2 regions of the Leifsonia sp. 2TAF2 genome follow, and region 1 is predicted to be linked to the other one. Evidence: predicted binding sites of a transcription regulator. Region 1 holds the regulator's gene; the other holds the start of a gene.

Region 1 (8,925 bases):
AACTGGCTGATCGCGCTGGCCGCCCACTCGGGGTTCTCCAGCGCCGCCGTGCCCAGGTTGACCCGGGTGGCGCCGGCGTCGAGCGCCTGCTTCAGCGAGTCGTCGTCGCGGATGCCGCCGGAGAGCTCGATGCTCACGCCGTGCACCTCGCGGATGACCTTGCGCAGCAGGGAGCGGTTCTCGCCGCGACCGAAGGCGGCATCCAGGTCGACCAGGTGGATCCACTCGGCGCCCGCCTCGGCCCACTCGGCCGCCGCATCCACCGGGTCGCCATAGCTGGTCTCGCTGCCGGCCTCGCCCTGCGTGAGGCGCACGGCCTTGCCGTCGGCGACATCCACCGCGGGGAGGAGGACGAGTCGGGGCGTGGAGATGAAATCGGTCATGGTGTTCCTTGGATGTCGGTGCGCGGGCGGACGAAAGTGGCGAGCGCCGGGCTGGAGCGAGCGGACGGCTAGAGCGAGCGGACCCAGTTGCGGAGCAGCTGGATGCCCGCCTGCCCCGACTTCTCGGGGTGGAACTGCGTCGCGCTCAGCGGGCCGTTCTCGACCGCGGCGACGAACGGCGCTCCGTGATCGGCCCAGGTCACCTTCGGCTTCGGGAAGGGCCCCGACGGCTCCAGGGTCCAGTCCTGGGCCGCGTACGAGTGGACGAAGTAGAAGCGCTCGTCCGCCAGCCCGGCGAACAGTGTGGAGTCCTCCGGCGCTCGGACCGTGTTCCAGCCCATGTGCGGCACGACGTCGGCGCGGATGAGGTCGACCGTCCCCGGCCACTCCCCCAGCCCCTCGGTCTCGAGGCCGTTCTCGACGCCGCGCTCGAACATGACCTGCATGCCGACGCAGATGCCGAGCACGGGGCGACCTCCGGCGAGCCGCCGGTCGATGACCTCGTCGCCGTGGGATGCGCGCAGCGCCTCAGCGACCGCGGTGAAGGCTCCGACACCCGGTACGAGGAGGCCGTCGGCCTCCTGCGCACGTCGCCGGTTGCCCGTCAGCTCGACGTTCGCTCCGGCGGCTTCGAGCGCCTTGACAGCCGAGTGGACGTTGCCCGTCCCGTAGTCGAAGACGACGACATCCGGCTTGTCCCCCTCGGTCACAGCGCCCCCTTGGTGGAGGGGATGCCGCTCACCAGCGGATCGAACGCCTTCGCCTGGCGGAACGCGCGCGCGAACGCCTTGAACTCCGCCTCGGCGATGTGGTGCGGGTCGCGGCCGCCGATGACGGTGATGTGCGTCGTGATGCGCGCGTTGAACGAGATGGCCTCGAAGACGTGGCGCACCATCGATCCCGTGAAGTGCCCGCCGATCAGGTGCAGCTCGAAGCCGGCAGGCTCGCCGGTGTGCACGAGGTAAGGCCGCCCGGAGATGTCGACGACCGCCTGGACCAGGGCCTCGTCGAGCGGCACGAGGGCATCGCCATAGCGCGAGATGCCGGCCTTGTCGCCCAGCGCCTCCCGGATCGCCTGCCCGAGCACGATACCGATGTCTTCGACCGTGTGGTGCACATCGATGTCGGTGTCCCCGGTGGCGCGGATGCGCAGATCGGTGAGCGAGTGCTTGGCGAATGCGGTCAGCAGGTGATCGTAGAACGGGACGCTCGTCTGGATGTCGGAGGTGCCCGTACCGTCGAGGTCGAGACTCAGCTCGATACTCGACTCGCTGGTCTCCCGCGTGACCGTGGCGGCGCGATTCGTCATGCGTCCGAGTCTACCGGGGCGTCTTGCACCCGCTCCGGGGCCGGGTCGGCGGCGGTGTCGGCCGCCGCGTCCGCGCCCGGACGGCCGAGCGCCGCCAGCGCCTCGAGGAACGCGGTGGTCTCAGCCTCGGTGCCGGCGGTGACCCGCAGGTGGTGCGGGATGCCGACGTCGCGGATGAGGATGCCGCGCTCGGCGAGGGCCTCGAAGGTCGCGTGCGGGTCGGCCACGCCGCCGAACAGGACGAAGTTGCTGCCGCTTCGGTGCGGTGTGTATCCCAGGCGTGCCAGTTCGGACACCAGCCGGTCGCGCTGCCCGCGGATCTCTCCGACGGTCGCCAGCATCTCGTCGGAGTGCGCGAGAGCGCCCAGGGCCGCCGCCTGCGTGAGCGCGGACAGGTGGTACGGCAGGCGGACGAGGCGCAGGGCGTCGTTCACGGCCGGGTCCGCGGCAAGGTAGCCGACGCGGGCGCCGGCGAACGCGAATGCCTTGCTCATGGTCCGCGACACGAGCAGTCGCGGGCGGCCGGGGAGGAGGGTCAGAGCGGACGGCTCGCCCTCGGGCATGAACTCGGCGTACGCCTCGTCCACCACGACGATCCCCCGGGCGGCGTCGTACACCGCTTCGATGGTGTCGAGGCCGAGCGGCGTTCCCGTGGGGTTGTTCGGGGAGCAGAGGATGACGATGTCCGGGTCGGTGCGACGGATCTCGGCGACCGCCGTCTCGGGAGAGAGCTCATAGTCGGCGTCGCGGGCGCCGGCGAGGTAGCCGGTGCCCGTGCCCGAGGCGAGCAGCGGGTACATCGAGTAGGTGGGCGCGAAGCCGAGCAGGGTGCGCCCGGGTCCGCCGAAGGCCTGGAGGATGTGCTGCAGCACCTCGTTGGAGCCGTTGGCCGCCCAGATGTTATCCGGCGTCAGCCCGTGACCCAGGTAACGGGCGAACGCGGCGCGCAGCTCGGTGAATTCCCGATCCGGGTAGCGGTTCACCCCGCCCACCGCCGCTGCGACGCGAGCAACGATGTCGGCGGCGACATCCTCCGGAACCGGATGCGTGTTCTCGTTCACGTTGAGCGCGACGGGCACCGGACGCTGCGGAGCGCCGTACGGGGAGCGACCGCGGAGGTCCTCCCGGATCGGCAGCTCGGAGAGAGAAGTCACCGTTCAATCGTAGTCAGCGCGCCGGCGCGGGTTTCTCCGCGTGACGAGCCGAGGGCGATTCGTGGAAGGACTCGTCAGTGCGCGTACTTCGTGGGGACGGCGAGCTGCTGCCCGGGCGACACCACCGCGGAGTCGAGACCATTGAGCGACACGATGTCGGCGATCACGTCACGCGGGTCGGCGTTCGGCGCGATGCGCTCGGCCACCGACCAGAGTGAGTCACCCGACTGCACCGAGACGTACTGGAAGGCGACGTGCGTCTGGTCGCCGGTCGCGACTGCGCCGCCGCCGTTGAGGGCGAACACCATCGCGCCGATGACGAGTGGGAGCGCGACCAGGGCCGACAGCACCGCGCGACCGCGCCGCGTGAGGCGCAGGCGGACACGCGCTCCCTCCGGCAGGCGCGGGACCGCACGAAGCGTGGGAACCGACTCGCTCATCAGTACTGCACTCATGGCCGTGACCTCCTCAGACTCGCGGGTGCGAAGCTGTGTTCCGAATGTATCTTCGAATGTCTGAATCCGCAAGCGGCCCTCTTCCAAGGAATTACGCGGGAAAGTTCGCGACACGCTCGAACACATGTTTGTCTTCCCTTCCCGACGCGGATACAGTTTCGACTGTCTGAGAACATCAGATCAGGTACCACCGACATTCCTGCCGGGGAGCATCCCGGAGGTCGCCGAGGTCACGAGAGGACTCCCGTGTCGAACGAGAACCAGGCCCGCGGAGGCACCCGCCGCCGCAAGAATCTGAGTGACAAGCAACTGGCGATCCTCGACTTCATCCAGCGGTCGGTCGGCCAGCGCGGCTATCCGCCGAGCATGCGCGAGATCGGAGACGCCGTCGGGCTCTCCTCGCTCTCCTCCGTGACGCACCAGCTGAACCAGCTGGAGCTGAGCGGCTACCTGCGCCGCGACCCCAACCGTCCGCGTGCGCTCGAGATCCTCATCGACCTGCCGTCGTCCTCGTCGGCGGCGCCGGACTACGAGAACCAGACCCCCGTCGGCGACGCCGCGATGGTCCCCCTCGTCGGGCGGATCGCCGCCGGCATCCCGATCACCGCCGAGCAGCAGGTGGACGAGGTGTTCCCGCTCCCCCGTCAGCTCGTCGGCAACGGCGAGCTCTTCATGCTGAAGGTCATCGGCGAGTCCATGATCGACGCGGCGATCTGCGACGGCGACTGGGTCGTCATCCGCCAGCAGAACACCGCGGAGAACGGCGACATCGTCGCGGCGATGCTCGACGAGGAGGCGACGGTCAAGGTCTTCCGGCAGCGAGACGGCCACACCTGGCTGCTGCCGCGGAACTCCAACTTCGAGCCGATCCTGGGCGACTTCGCGCAGGTGCTGGGCAAGGTCGTCGCGGTCCTCCGCGCCGTCTGAGCCGATCCCCCGCCGAGTGGTGACCAGATGTCACCATCCGGCCGGAGTAGCAGCAACGACTCACGACTCGGGCGCGGTCACGCCCAGCCGAGCTCCTGCAGCCGCTCGTCGGAGAGGCCGAAGTAGTGGCCGATCTCATGCACGAGGGTGATCCGCACCCGCGCACGCAGCTCCTCCACCGTCGACGCCGACGCCTCGAGGTTGTTGCGGAACAGCGTGATCCGGTCCGGTAGCTCGCCGAAGCCGTACACTGATCGGCGCGTCAGCGGTCGCCCGCTGTACAGCCCGAACAGCCGCGGCCGGGCACCCGCGGGCTGATCCTCGATGAGGATCGCAACATTCTCCACCGGCCCGACCATGTCGTCCGGGAGTGCATCGAAGACGTCGCCGACCATCCGCTCGAATTCGTCGTCCGAGATGTACACCATGTGGTCATCCTCACACGGCGCCGGCCCCGGTTCGCTGTCCGCGTACCGGGGCCGGCATCCTGAATCCGTCGGGCGAATCGACCCTCAGGCGCTGACCGACGCCCGCTCGCGCACGCCGCGCGTCGCCTCGATGATGTTCCGGAGCGACGCGACCGTCTCGTCGTAGCCGCGCGTCTTCAGACCGCAGTCCGGGTTCACCCAGAGCTGCCGCCCGGGGATGGCGCTGAGCGCCGTCTCCAGCAGCTCGGTGACCTCCTCGACCGACGGCACGCGCGGCGAGTGGATGTCGTAGACGCCCGGCCCGATGCCGTGCTCGAATCCCGAGCGCTGGATGTCGTGCACGACCTCCATGCGACTGCGGGCGGCCTCGATGCTGGTCACGTCGGCGTCGAGGTTGCAGATCGCGTCGATGACCACGCCGAACTCCGAGTAGCAGAGGTGCGTGTGGATCTGCGTGCGGTCGGCGACCCCCGACGTAGCGAGCCGGAACGAGCCCACCGACCATTCGAGGTAGTCGTCCTGGTCGGCCTTCTTGAGCGGCAGCAGCTCGCGCAGCGCCGGCTCGTCGACCTGGACGACCCGGATGCCGGCCTCTTCCAGGTCGGCGATCTCGTCCCGCAGAGCCAGGGCGACCTGCCGTGCGGTCTCGCCCAGCGGCTGGTCGTCGCGCACGAACGACCAGGCGAGGATCGTGACCGGGCCCGTCAGCATCCCCTTCACCGGCTTCTCTGTGAGGCTCTGGGTGTACGCCGACCAGTCGACCGTGATGGGCGCCGTACGAGAGACATCGCCCCACAGGATGGACGGGCGCGTACAGCGGGAACCGTAGGACTGCACCCAGCCGTTGCGGGTGACGGCGAAGCCTTCGAGGTTCTCGGCGAAGTACTGCACCATGTCGTTGCGCTCGGGCTCGCCGTGCACGATGACATCGATCCCGATCTCCTCCTGAAGGTCGACGACGCGCTTGATCTCGTCGCGCATCCGCCCCAGGTACTCCGCCTCACTGATGAGGCCTGCCGCGAGCTGCGCCCGCGAGCGGCGGATGTCGGCCGTCTGCGGGAACGAGCCGATGGTGGTCGTCGGCAGGAACGGCAGGCCGAGCGCCTCCTCCTGCGCGGCTAGCCGGTCGTCGTACTCGCCGCGACGGAAGTCCGCCTCGGTCAGGGCGGCCTCGCGCTCGCGCACCGCGGGCACGCGCACACCCGGCGCCGACGCCCGATCGGCGAGGGAGGCCGTCGCGGCCGTGAGCTCCTCCTGGATCGCTTCGTGCCCGTCCACGATCCCGCGGGCGAGCACCGCGACCTGGGTCACCTTTTGGTCGGCGAAGGCCAGCCACGACGTCAGCCGCGCATCCAGGTCCGGCTCGTCGTCGACGTCGTGCGGCACGTGCAACAGCGAGGTGGAGGTGGACACCGTGACCTCTGGGCTCAGCGACAGCAGCTCGGTGAGCGTGCCGAACGCCGCCTCCAGATCGCCGCGCCAGATGTTGTGGCCGTCGATCACACCGCCGACGACGGTCTTCTGCGACAAGCCGGATGCGGTGGTCGCATCGAGGCCCGACGGGATGCTCCCGCGCACCAGGTCGAGGTGGATCGCCTCCACCGGGCTCGCGGCGAGCGCGGGCAGGGCGTCGTCGAGACTGCCGTACGGCGCGGCGACGAAGATCGCCGGGCGGTCGGTCGCCGAGCCGAGCAGGTCGTACGTCTGCCGCACGGCGGCGAGGACCGCATCCCGCGGCTCGTCGATGCTCTCGCTGACCAGGGCCGGCTCGTCGAGCTGCACCCACGGAGCGCCCGCCGCCGCCAGGCGCGCGAGGAGCTCGCGGTACACCGGAAGCAGGTCGGCGAGACGGGAGAGCGGACGGAAGCCCTCCGGCGCGTCGTCCGCCGGCTTGCTCAGGAGCAGGAACGTCACAGGCCCGACGATCACCGGGCGCGTGACGAAGCCTGCCTCGCGGGCCTCCTCGAACTCGCGCACGATGCGGTCGGAGGCCAGCCGGAACTCCGTGGTCGGGCCGATCTCGGGCACCAGGTAGTGGTAGTTGGAGTCGAACCACTTGGTCATCTCCAGCGGCGGGTTCTCCCCCTCGCCGCGGGCGATAGTGAAGTAGCCGGCCAGGTCCACGGACCCGTCCGCGCCGGCGAGGCCGGCAAAGCGGGTGGGCACCGCGCCGACCGTGACGGCCGCATCCAGCACCTGGTCGTAGAAGCTGAAGCTCTCCGGGATGGACGCATCCGTGCGTCCGAGACCGAGCGCCGCCAGCCGCTCGCGGGTCGCTGCCCGCAACCCGGCGGCCGTCGCCTCCAGCTCGTCCGCGTCGATGCTGCCCGCCCAGAAAGCCTCGACGGCTTTCTTGAGCTCGCGGCGGCGCCCGATGCGCGGGTAGCCGATGATGGTGCCCACCGGGAACGCGGGGCGGGCCGAGGCGGGGGTCGTGTTGCTCATGCTGGTTCCTTTGCAGTGGCCGGTTTCGGCGGGGTGGTTGATGAAGCACGGGTGGATGCGGCGGGCGTGGCGGCCGGGAGGGCGCCGATGCGGTCAAGCACGGACAGCACTGCCTCGTGCTGGTTGAACGTGTACAGGTGGAGACCAGGGGCGCCGCCCTCCAGCAACCGCTGGCCGAGCCGCGCCGCCCACGCGATGCCGATCTCCCGCCGGCCCTCGTCGGTGGGCTCGACCTCCAGCTCGATGGCGAGGTCGCTGGGGAGGTCCTCCCCGCTCAGCTCCAGCATCCGCTTCAGTCGGGCAGGGCTCGTGACCGGCATGATGCCCGGGAGGATGGGGAAGGTCACGCCGGCCTCTGCGGCCCGCTGCGCGAAGTGGAGATAGTCCTCCGCGTGGAAGAACAGCTGGGTGATCCCGAGGTTGGCGCCGGCGGCCTGCTTGGCGAGCAGGGCGTCGATGTCCTGCGAGACCGAGTGGGACGACGGGTGGCCGTTCGGAAAGGCAGCGACGGCGATCTGTACGTGCTCGCGGTGCTCGAGAACGGCTTGCGCCTGCAGCTCCGGCACGAGCAGCTCGCCGTACGGGACGCGCTCGGCCTGCACCCGGTGGATGAGTTGCACCAGCTCCGCGGTCGTGCGGATGTCGCCGATGCCGTCGTCCCCCTCCGGGAGGTCCGCCGGCGGGTCGCCGCGCACGGCGAGGAAGCGCCGCACGCCCGCATCCAGGAAGTCTCGGATCAGGCGGTGCGCCTCCTGGTGCGAAGACCCGACGCACGTGAGGTGGGCCATTGCGCTGACGTCGGTGTGCTCCAGGATGTACCGGAGGACGTCGAGGGATGCCGTCCGGGAGGAGCCGCCGGCGCCGTAGGTCACCGAGATGAAGTCGGGCCGTGCCGCGGCCAGTCGGTCGATCGTGCCCGGGAGCGCCGCCGCGGCGCGCTCGGTGCGCGGCGGGTACAGCTCAAAGGAGAACCGGGCCTCGGTACAGCTCATGGGTTCCTCGGATGGTGGTCGGACAGCGGCACGGGGACACTCCGCTCCTGTTGTGGCAGGGCGGAGTTCACACGGGCGGGTGCCGGGCTCGGCTGTCGCACCAACGTCGGCGGTCGCCCGCGTGACGTTGTCAGGCAATCTAGCAACGCGAAAGGCCGGACGGAATCGCCCGCGTCATCCAGTGACACAGACGGCCGTCCGGCCTTCCTCGTAGTGCGTCGCGCTTACTTCGCCGGCGTGACCTCGAACGGCTCGAACGCCGCGTGGTACTCGGGCATGATGCGTGCGGTGACGCGGGTGCCCTCCTCCACGTACTCGGTCGAGATGACCCGGCCGCGCTCGTGGAGAGCGGAGATCAGGTCGCCGCGGTCGTACGGAACAACCAGTTCCACCTCGAGGGACGGATCCGGCAGCAGCCGCGCGATGGCGGCGAGTACCTCGTCGATCCCCTCGCCGGTCCTGGCGGACGCGAAGATCGCGCCGGGCTCCAGGCCCCGGAGCACCAGCCGCTCGTCCGCGGGGATCAGATCGGCCTTGTTGAAGACCACGATCTCCGGGATGTCGCGGGCGCCCACCTCGCCGATCACGTCGCGCACGGTCGCCAGCTGCGAAGCCGGATCCGGGTGCGACCCGTCGACGACGTGCAGGATGACGTCGGAATCGGCGACCTCCTCCAGTGTCGAACGGAACGCCTCCACCAGCTGGTGCGGCAGGTTGCGCACGAAACCGACGGTGTCGGCGAGCGTGTACAGGCGGCCGTCGGCGGTGACACTGCGGCGGACCGTCGCATCCAGCGTCGCGAACAGCGCGTTCTCGACCAGCACGCCGGCCT
Region 2 (8,925 bases), 290 kb from region 1:
GCGCGCCGATCTTCTGCTCCCGCTCGGTCAGGTGCAGCTTCTCCATGAAGGTGCGGGCGTCGCTGAGGCTCAGCTGCGACGCGTCCGCGATGCTCTTGCCGTGCACGAGCACCGCGAGCACCTCGGGCTTGAGTCGCTTGCCACCGCAGACCGGGCACGGCACCTCACGCAGGTACTCGGCCCAGCGGGCGCGCTGCGTGTCGGTCTCGGCCTGGAGGTACTGGCGCTCGATGTACGGCACCACGCCCTCGAAGCCGGAGGTGTACGACATCTCGCGGCCGTAGCGGTTCTTCCACTTCACCTTGACCTCGAAGTTGTCGCCGTGGAGCACCGCGTCCTTGACGTTGTCCGGCAGCTTCTTCCACGGCGTCTTCAGCGAGAACTTCAGGTCGCGTGCGAGGCCGTCGAGCAGCTTCTCGTAGTAGTTGAAGAGTCCCTTGCCCTGGGTGGTCCACGGCACGATGACGCCCTCGGCGATGCTGAGCGTGTCATCGCCGAGCAGGAGCTCGTCATCGACCGACATGCGCGTGCCGAGTCCCGAGCACTCCGGGCAGGCGCCGAACGGCGCGTTGAACGAGAAGGTCCGCGGCTCGATCTCGGTCAGCTGGATCGGGTGGCCGTTCGGGCAGGAGAGCTTCTCGCTGAAGTTCTGCCACGCCGCGGCTCCCTCGCGGTCGACGTAGTTGATCTGGACGAGGCCGTCGGTCAGCCGGAGCGCCGTCTCGAGGGAGTCGGTGAGGCGGCCCAGGATGTCGGGACCGGCGACGAGACGGTCGACCACGACCGAGATGTCGTGCTTGTACTGCTTCTTCAGCGTGGGCGGGTCGGAGAGCTGAATCTGCTCACCGTCGACGAGCGCACGCGAGTAACCGCTCGCGGCCAGCTCCTTGAAGAGGTCGACGAACTCGCCCTTCTTCTGCGAGACCACGGGGCTGACGACCATGTACCGGGTGCCCGGCTCCAGCTCCATGAGCTGGTCGGCGATCTGCTGCACCGTCTGGCGCTGGATGCGCTCACCGCAGATAGGACAGTGCGGAACCCCGATGCGGGCCCACAGCAGTCGCATGTAGTCATAGATCTCGGTGATCGTGCCCACGGTCGACCGCGGGTTGCGGTTGGTGGACTTCTGGTCGATCGAGACCGCGGGGCTCAGGCCCTCGATGAAGTCCACATCCGGCCGGTCGACCTGACCGAGGAACTGGCGCGCATATGCCGACAGGGACTCGACGTAGCGCCGCTGCCCCTCGGCGAAGATCGTGTCGAACGCGAGCGACGACTTGCCCGATCCGGACAGACCTGTGAAGACGACCATCGAATCGCGCGGGATCTCGAGGTCGACGTTGTGGAGGTTGTGCACGCGTGCTCCGCGCACGCTGAGGTGCGACCCCGTCACTCTGCTGATGTTTCCCGTCTCGCTGTTCACTCGCCCGCTGCTCACTCGCTCTATTCTCCGCCATCCGTGCTGGGAAATCGGGGCTGTTCGCCCACCGCGCACCTCGCCCGCCAGGTCGAACGTGTGTTCGATTCTACCGGATGGACGCGGTTCACCCATGCAGCCGCGAGTCTAGGCTCGACCACCGACATTCGAACCCCGTCACCGAGGCGACCGCCGGATCAGCGCGGGGAGGAGCATCCCCACGAGCGCTACCAGCGCAAGTCCCGAGACGACCGCGAGGACCGGCTCGCCCGTTCCTCCGCCGAACACCAGAAGCAGGACGGCGGCCGCCTGGACCGGCACCTGGATGAGCACGAAACGGCGCAGCGACGGCAGGAGCACCGCGGGTTGCAGCCGCGCCGCGGCCGGAACCACGAGCATCCACGCGGCGATGAGATGCAGGGCGTGCGCCCCGGCGATCAGCGCGAGCAGCCGCGGACTCGCCGTGCCCGGTTCGATCAGGGACGACAGCACCAGCACGCCGAGGAGCACCCACGCGGTGAGCCAGCGCGGTCGCCAGACGGCCACGCCGACGAGGAGGGTCGCGATCGCCGACCACGGCCCGCCCGGAACCCCCACCAGGACCAGCGGAAGGGCGATCGCGACGAAGAGAACGCGCAGCGACCAGCCCGGAACGGTGGCGACGTCGAGGACCGGCGGTCCCCCGAACTCCGGACGCGCGCTCATCGCCGCGCCCTCGCCGAGGCCCGTGCCGGCGCCGAGGCCAGCGCGCGTAGGGCGCCCTGCCGAGCAGCCGCATCCTCCCACGCGAGCAGCTCGACGCCCCCGGCCTGCAGCTGGTCGAGCCGGAGGCGCCGCTCCAGTTCGATCGTCCTCAGCGCCAGGAGGTCGCGTGTGGACAGGTCGCGCGCATCCCGAGCAGGGAGGACATCCACGGCGATCACCCGGTGCCCCGCCGCCCGCCAGGTGAGCGCGAGCGTCAGCGCCTGGTCGTCGAGAAAGGTCGAGAGCATCACGGCCAGAGAACCCGGCGAAAGCCGCGGCGCCCGGACGCGATGGTAGGCCCTGTTGTCCGCTGCGGTCAGCTCGATCGCCCGGAGCACGCGCTCCCGATGACGGGCGCCCGCACGCGGAGGGAGGACGCGCCTCGACTGGCCCAGATCGTCGAACCCGACCCGGTCGCCGGCCGCCGCATACGCCACGGCGAGGGAGGACGCCGCCTCGCGCGCCAGATCGAGCGAGGAGACGGCCGGCCGCGGGTAGGCGCGGGACCAGTCGGCCACGACGGCGCTGAGATCGTCGCGGGCGTCGACGACGAGGTGCACGGCGGCGTCCGAAGTCGCGGTGGTGCGGCGCACGTACAGCTCCCCCGCCCGCCCGGCACGCGCGGTGGCCCGCCAGTCGATGCGACGCAGCCGGTCACCCGGATGGAACTCGTCGATGTCGCGGAACTCGCCGCCCTCGCCCGGTCGCGTCGAGATGTGCTGGCCGGTCAGTCCGAGAAGACGGCTCGGGAGGGGGATGCTGCGGATCGGCACGGTACCCGGGCGCACCACGCGCTCCACCGCCGCCTCCTCCCCCGGCTCTCCGGCCCAGACCGCGTCCGCCCCGACCGCTCGCACCTCCACGGAGGCGACCCGCTGCCGTCCGGAGTGCACGACGGGGACCTCGCTGCCGAGTTTCGCCGCCGCACGCGGCGTGAGCACCGCATCCACCGGGGCAGCCGTCCCGAGCGTCAACCGCACCTGCAGGGCGTCGGGATGCTGTGCCGCGGTCGCCCGCACCTCGACCGTCAGCGCGTCGACGCCGCGGTCGCTGTGCACGGCGCCGTCCGCGGCGACCTCGGCGGCCACCGTGACCGCGTCGCCCGCTGCGGGATCCTCACGGACACGGCCGGGGCGGCGATCCCACGCCAAGGCGGCCGCGAGGAGGAGTGGCGCGCCGACCAGGGCCGGCTCCAGCCGCGACATCACGAAACCCGCGACGACCCCGATGGCGCCGACGACGACGGCTGCGGCGAGAGCGGGGCTGAGCATCCACGCGGTCCGTGTCGTCGTGCTCGTGCGGAGTGTCATCGTCGTGCCTGGTGCGCCGGCCGCAGCCTTACCCGTCGTGAGCTCATCGGTCGCCGGCCCACCGGTCGCTGGCTCATCGCGCGGCCGTCTCGCCGCCGGCACGCTGCGTCGCCCCGACGGCGGGCGGCCCGGGCACCGTGTTGACCACCTCGGTCACGATCTCCTCGGCGCGCACCCCGCTGGTCCACGCCTGAACGGTCAGCGTGAGGCGGTGCGCCAGCACCGGGACGGCGACCGCTTTGACGTCGTCGGGGATGACGAAGTCGCGTCCGGCGAGCACGGCCAGCGCCCGCGCGACCAGCAGCAGGCCCTGCGAGCCGCGTGGGGAGGCGCCCACGTCGACCGACTTGTGACGACGGGTCGCCGCGGCCAGCCGGACGCAGTACTCCGCGATGTCGGGATCGACATCCACCGCCTCCACGCCCGCCTGCATCGCGGCGAGCGTCTCCGCGTCGATCACCGGCTCCACCGTCGCCACCTCGTGCCGCCGGGCGACACGCGCCAGCAGCACCCGCGCCTCCCCCGCCTCGTCGGGGTAGCCGACACTGAGCCGCACCATGAACCGGTCGAGCTGAGCCTCCGGCAGCGCGTAGGTGCCCTCGGACTCGATCGGGTTCGCCGTCGCGACGACGTGGAAGGGCGACGGCAGTGGGAAACTGCGGCCCTCGACCGACACCTGCCCCTCCGCCATCGCCTCCAGCAGCGCCGACTGGGTCTTAGGCGAGGTGCGGTTGATCTCGTCCGCCAGGAACAGCCCGGTGAACACCGGCCCCGGCCGGAACTCGAAGTCGGAGGTGCTCGGCACGTACACGAACGAACCCGTGATGTCCGACGGGAGCAGGTCGGGCGTGCACTGCAGGCGGCGGAAGTCGAGACCGACGGCCGCGGCGATGCTGCGCGCTGCGAGCGTCTTGCCGAGACCGGGGACGTCCTCGAACAGCACGTGACCGCCCGCGAGGATGGTCGCGAACGCGATCCGCAGGGGGTCCCGCATCCCCACGACGACGCTCCCCACCCGGTCGAGGACCTCGGCGCCGAGACGCGCCACGTCGGCGAGGGGAAGGGGCGATGCGGATGTGGTGTGGGGGTCAGCGGGCACGGGGCGTCTCCTCAGGGGTCGGGGCGGTGGGACGGGTCGGGGCGGTGTGGCGGGTCGATGCTCGGGGACGGGTCGGGACGGTAGCGCCGGCCGGGGCGTCATCGCGGACGAGCGCCTCCAGGCGGTCGAGGGCAGCGGCTACCTGCGCCGTGCGTGGCGGCTGGACCGCCGACCCTCGCCGCAGCAGCGCGAGCAGGTCGGAGCCCAGGAGCGCCGCCAGGTGCGCGTCGGCGGACCGGTCCTCCAGGTCGAGCCCGCGCAACTGCAGGGCGCGTTCGGCGACCAGGCGAAGGGCGCGGATCCCTTCGGGCGATGCGCGGCCGCCGCGCGAGCTGAGGGACCAGCCCAGCTGGACGACATCCCGTCGGGCACCCGGCCGCGGGGGCGGCGGCGGCATCGGCCAGCTCAGGTCGACCGCCTCCCCGAGCGCGGAGAGGCAGGAGGAGAAGGCGAAGACGACCGCTCCCAGCCCGATCGCGTGCGGGGCGTCCATCCCGAAGTACCAGGCCACAGCGCCGAGTGCGATGCCGAGCACGGCGCTGAGTATGAGGCGGCGCAGCATGCCGGACGGCAGCCGGCGGTGCGGGGTCATCGGCGACCTCCGCGCGGCTCGCTGCCCGCTCGCCGCGCGGAACTCGCACGGCCGCCGCCGTTCCAGGAGGCGCGGAGCGCGTCCACGGCAGCGCGAGCGGACGCGACGTCGTCCGGCGTGACCGGCGCGCTGCTGAAGCGCGCACGCTGGTACAGCGCAAGAAGGCGCCCGGCCGCATCCCGGTCGGCGGCGACGCGGGCGACCACCCTGGCGGCGAACTCGGCCGGAGTCTCGGCCGGGATCCGGCGCACTCCGGAGTCGGCAGCGCCCTCTTCGAGCCCGACCCAGGCGCGCTCGACGGCGTCGCGCGGCTCACGGGGTTCGGCGAGCACCTCCGCCGCGCGGTCGAGTCCGCGACGGACCTGCTCGGGCTCCGGTTCCGGATCCGGGTCGGAAGCCGACGGCGCGCTCGAGGCTTCGGCGCCGGTGACGACCCCCAGCGGCGGAAGCGGGGGCGGCGCATTCCTGCGGCGGCGCAGTCGCCAGATCAGGGCCAACGCGATGATGACGGCCAGAACGATAAGGGCCACGAGGATCCAGGAGAGGTCCAGCCGCACTTCGTGGATGGTCTGCTGCGGTTCCGGTGTGCCGCTCGTCTGCTGCCCCGGCTCGTCGGTGCGGACCGGTCCAGGCGGCAGGAACACGCGGGGGCCGCTGAACTGCGGTGCGCCCTGGAACGCCACCGCGATCAGCGCCACCGCGACCAGTGCGACGCAGACGGCGAGCGTCCACCGCCGCGGTCCCGTCGCCTTCGCTGCCACTCTGCCACCGTAGTCCGACTCGGGCCCGGGTCCGGCACCACGGACCCGGGCGTCTCAGCCCAGGTGCCCGGCCTTCTCCATCTGCCGCAGGTCGCGCTTCAGGTCGGAGAGCTCGTCGCGCAGCCGAGCCGCCAGCTCGAACTTCAGCTCACCGGCCGCGGCCAGCATCTGCTGGTTGAGGTCGGCGATGAGTCCCTCGAGCTCAGCGGCCCCCTGCGCGGCGATGCCGCCATTGCGCAGGTTCGGGGTCGGGCTCTTGCGCCTCTGGTCACGACCGGCCAGGATCCGCGCGGTGTCGGCCTCTTCGCGTGCCAGCACGTCGGTGATGTCGGCGATCCGCTTCCGGAGAGGCTGCGGATCGATGCCGTTCACACGGTTGTACTCGACCTGCTTCTCGCGCCGGCGATCCGTCTCTTCGATCGCGTTCTTCATCGAGTCGGTCAGTACGTCGGCGTACATGTGCACGGCACCCGAGACGTTACGCGCCGCTCGTCCGATGGTCTGGATGAGCGACGTCGACGACCGCAGGAAGCCCTCCTTGTCGGCGTCGAGGATCGCGACCAGCGATACCTCTGGGAGGTCGAGGCCTTCTCGCAGCAGGTTGATGCCGACAAGGACGTCGTAGACGCCCGCGCGCAGTTCGGTGAGGAGTTCGACGCGGCGGAGCGTGTCGACATCCGAGTGCAGGTACCGGACCTTCACCCCCGCCTCCGCGAGGAAGTCGGTGAGCTCCTCAGCCATCTTCTTGGTCAGGGTGGTGACCAGGATGCGCTCGTCGCGCTCGACGCGCACCCGGATCTCTTCGAGCAGGTCGTCGATCTGGCCCTTGGTCGGCTTGACGACGATCTCGGGGTCGATGAGGCCGGTCGGGCGGATGATCTGCTCCACCACGCCGTCCGCGATGCCGAGCTCGTACTTGCCGGGCGTCGCGGACAGGTAGACCGTCTGGCCGACGCGATCCTTGAACTCGTTCCACTTCAGCGGCCGGTTGTCGAGCGCGCTCGGCAGACGGAACCCGTGCTCCACAAGGGTGCGCTTGCGCGACGCGTCGCCCTCGTACATCGCGCCGATCTGCGGCACAGTGACGTGCGACTCGTCGATGACCACGAGGAAGTCGTCCGGGAAGTAGTCGAGCAGGCAGTTCGGCGCCTCGCCCGGCTGGCGACCGTCGATGTGCCGCGAGTAGTTCTCGATCCCGGAGCAGAAGCCGATCTGCTCCATCATCTCCAGGTCGAACTGGGTGCGCATGCGGAGGCGCTGTGCTTCGAGCAGCTTGCCTTCGCGCTCCAGCTCCTGCAGTCGCTCGTGCAGCTCCTCCTGGATGGTGACGATCGCACGCTGCATCGTCGCCGGGCTGGCGGCGTAATGGGTCGCCGGGAACACCGACACCGCATCCATCGTCTGCAGCACGTCGCCCGTCAGCGGGTGCAGCGAGTACAGCGCCTCGATCTCGTCGCCGAAAAGCTCGATCCGGACCGCGTGCTCCTCGTACATCGGGATGATCTCGATCGTGTCGCCCCGCACGCGGAACTTGCCGCGCGAGAAGTCGACGTCGTTGCGCTCGTACTGCATGCCGACGAAACGACGGATGAGCGCATCGCGCCCCACGTTCTGGCCCACCTGCAGCGCGACCATCGCCTCGAGGTACTCCTCCGCCGCACCGAGACCGTAGATGCAGGACACGGTGGACACCACGACGACGTCACGACGGCTCAGCAGGGAGTTCGTGGTCGAGTGGCGCAGCCTCTCCACCTCGGAGTTGATCGAGGAGTCCTTCTCGATGAAGGTGTCGGTCTGCGGGACGTACGCCTCGGGCTGGTAGTAGTCGTAGTACGAGACGAAGTACTCGACCGCGTTGTTGGGCAGCAGCTCGCGGAACTCGTTGGCGAGCTGAGCCGCGAGGGTCTTGTTATGCGCCAGCACCAGCGTGGGCCGCTGCACCTGCTCGATGAGCCACGCCGTGGTCGCCGACTTGCCGGTACCGGTCGCGCCCAGGAGGACCACATCCGTCTCGCCTGCGTTGATGCGGCCCGCGAGCTCTGCGATCGCCTGCGGCTGGTCGCCGCTGGGGCTGTATTCGCTGACGACCTCGAAGGGACGGACGGCGCGCGTGGGAAGCATGCTTCTAGTTTAGGAACGACCACCGACACTCGGTCCGGCTCTCGCTCACAGCGGAACGCGCGGGGTCAGGCCCCGGCGCGCAGTTCGTCCCAGAGGGCGTCGACCTGCGCAACTGTCTGCTCCAGAGTGCCGCCGGTGTCGATCACGACGTCGGCCACCGCGAGCCGCTCCTCGTCGGTCGCCTGCGAGCGGATGCGGCGCTCGGCCTCGGCCGGGTCCATCCCGCGGAGGCGCACCAGCCGATCGATGCGCGTCCGCTCGTCGGCGTGCGCGACGACCACACGGTCGAACGGATACTCGTTGGCCGACTCGACCAGCAGCGGCACGTCGTAGACGACGATCGCCTCAGGGTCGGCCTCGGCGGCGGCGCGGAACCGTGCGGTCGACGCGGCGAGCACAGCCGGATGCGTGATCCCGTTCAGCGCCTTCAGCGCCTCCGCGTCGCCGAAGACGATCGCTCCGAGCGCCGGACGGTTAAGGCTCCCGTCGGCCGCGATCACGCCGTCGCCGAACCGTTCGGCGATCTGCGCGAGCGCCGGCCTGCCGGGCTCCACCACCTCGCGAGCGATGCGGTCGGCATCCACCACGACGGCGCCGTGCGAGGCGAGCCGGGAGGCGATGGTCGATTTGCCGGAGGCGATCCCGCCCGTGAGTCCGATCAGCTGCACCCCACCAGCCTAGCCACGACGCGATTCCGCCCGGAAACGCCGAAACGGCCGGCCCCGAAGGACCGGCCGTCTCAGAGAGAGGATGCTCAGGAGTTGGAGCTGAGCTTCTCGCGCAGAGCCGCGAGCGACTCGTCGTCGGCGAGCGTTCCGCCACCGGCCGAGTCGGAGGTGTAGGTCGAGGTACCGCTGTCGGCAGCAGCCTCCTCGAGCCCC

Evidence for each region. The regulator LexA, encoded in region 1, represses DNA repair genes until DNA is damaged. The targets are predictions, from matches to a motif close to TCGAACANNTGTTCGA.
Region 2: a site for LexA is predicted at 1,509-1,524, ahead of uvrA (excinuclease ABC subunit UvrA). Genes of this name have one in related genera too.

What each region holds. Positions count from the first base shown of each region.
Region 1 covers NZ_JBFRFY010000001.1:1,320,989-1,329,913, reverse strand. Annotated here, with positions in the region: gene priA (bifunctional 1-(5-phosphoribosyl)-5-((5-phosphoribosylamino)methylideneamino)imidazole-4-carboxamide isomerase/phosphoribosylanthranilate isomerase PriA) at 1-383, opposite strand, end outside; gene hisH (imidazole glycerol phosphate synthase subunit HisH) at 452-1,093, opposite strand; gene hisB (imidazoleglycerol-phosphate dehydratase HisB) at 1,090-1,692, opposite strand; gene AB4Z18_RS06365 (histidinol-phosphate transaminase) at 1,689-2,846, opposite strand; gene AB4Z18_RS06360 (LysM peptidoglycan-binding domain-containing protein) at 2,921-3,301, opposite strand; gene lexA (transcriptional repressor LexA) at 3,548-4,228, shown strand; gene AB4Z18_RS06350 (metallopeptidase family protein) at 4,306-4,656, opposite strand; gene metE (5-methyltetrahydropteroyltriglutamate--homocysteine S-methyltransferase) at 4,741-7,101, opposite strand; gene AB4Z18_RS06340 (methylenetetrahydrofolate reductase) at 7,098-8,093, opposite strand; gene hflX (GTPase HflX) at 8,318-8,925, opposite strand, start outside.
Region 2 covers NZ_JBFRFY010000001.1:1,611,684-1,620,608, reverse strand. Annotated here, with positions in the region: gene uvrA (excinuclease ABC subunit UvrA) at 1-1,438, opposite strand, end outside; gene AB4Z18_RS07760 (hypothetical protein) at 1,595-2,122, opposite strand; gene AB4Z18_RS07755 (DUF58 domain-containing protein) at 2,119-3,471, opposite strand; gene AB4Z18_RS07750 (AAA family ATPase) at 3,545-4,570, opposite strand; gene AB4Z18_RS07745 (hypothetical protein) at 4,560-5,162, opposite strand; gene AB4Z18_RS07740 (DUF4129 domain-containing protein) at 5,159-5,923, opposite strand; gene uvrB (excinuclease ABC subunit UvrB) at 5,978-8,044, opposite strand; gene coaE (dephospho-CoA kinase) at 8,110-8,712, opposite strand; gene rpsA (30S ribosomal protein S1) at 8,799-8,925, opposite strand, start outside.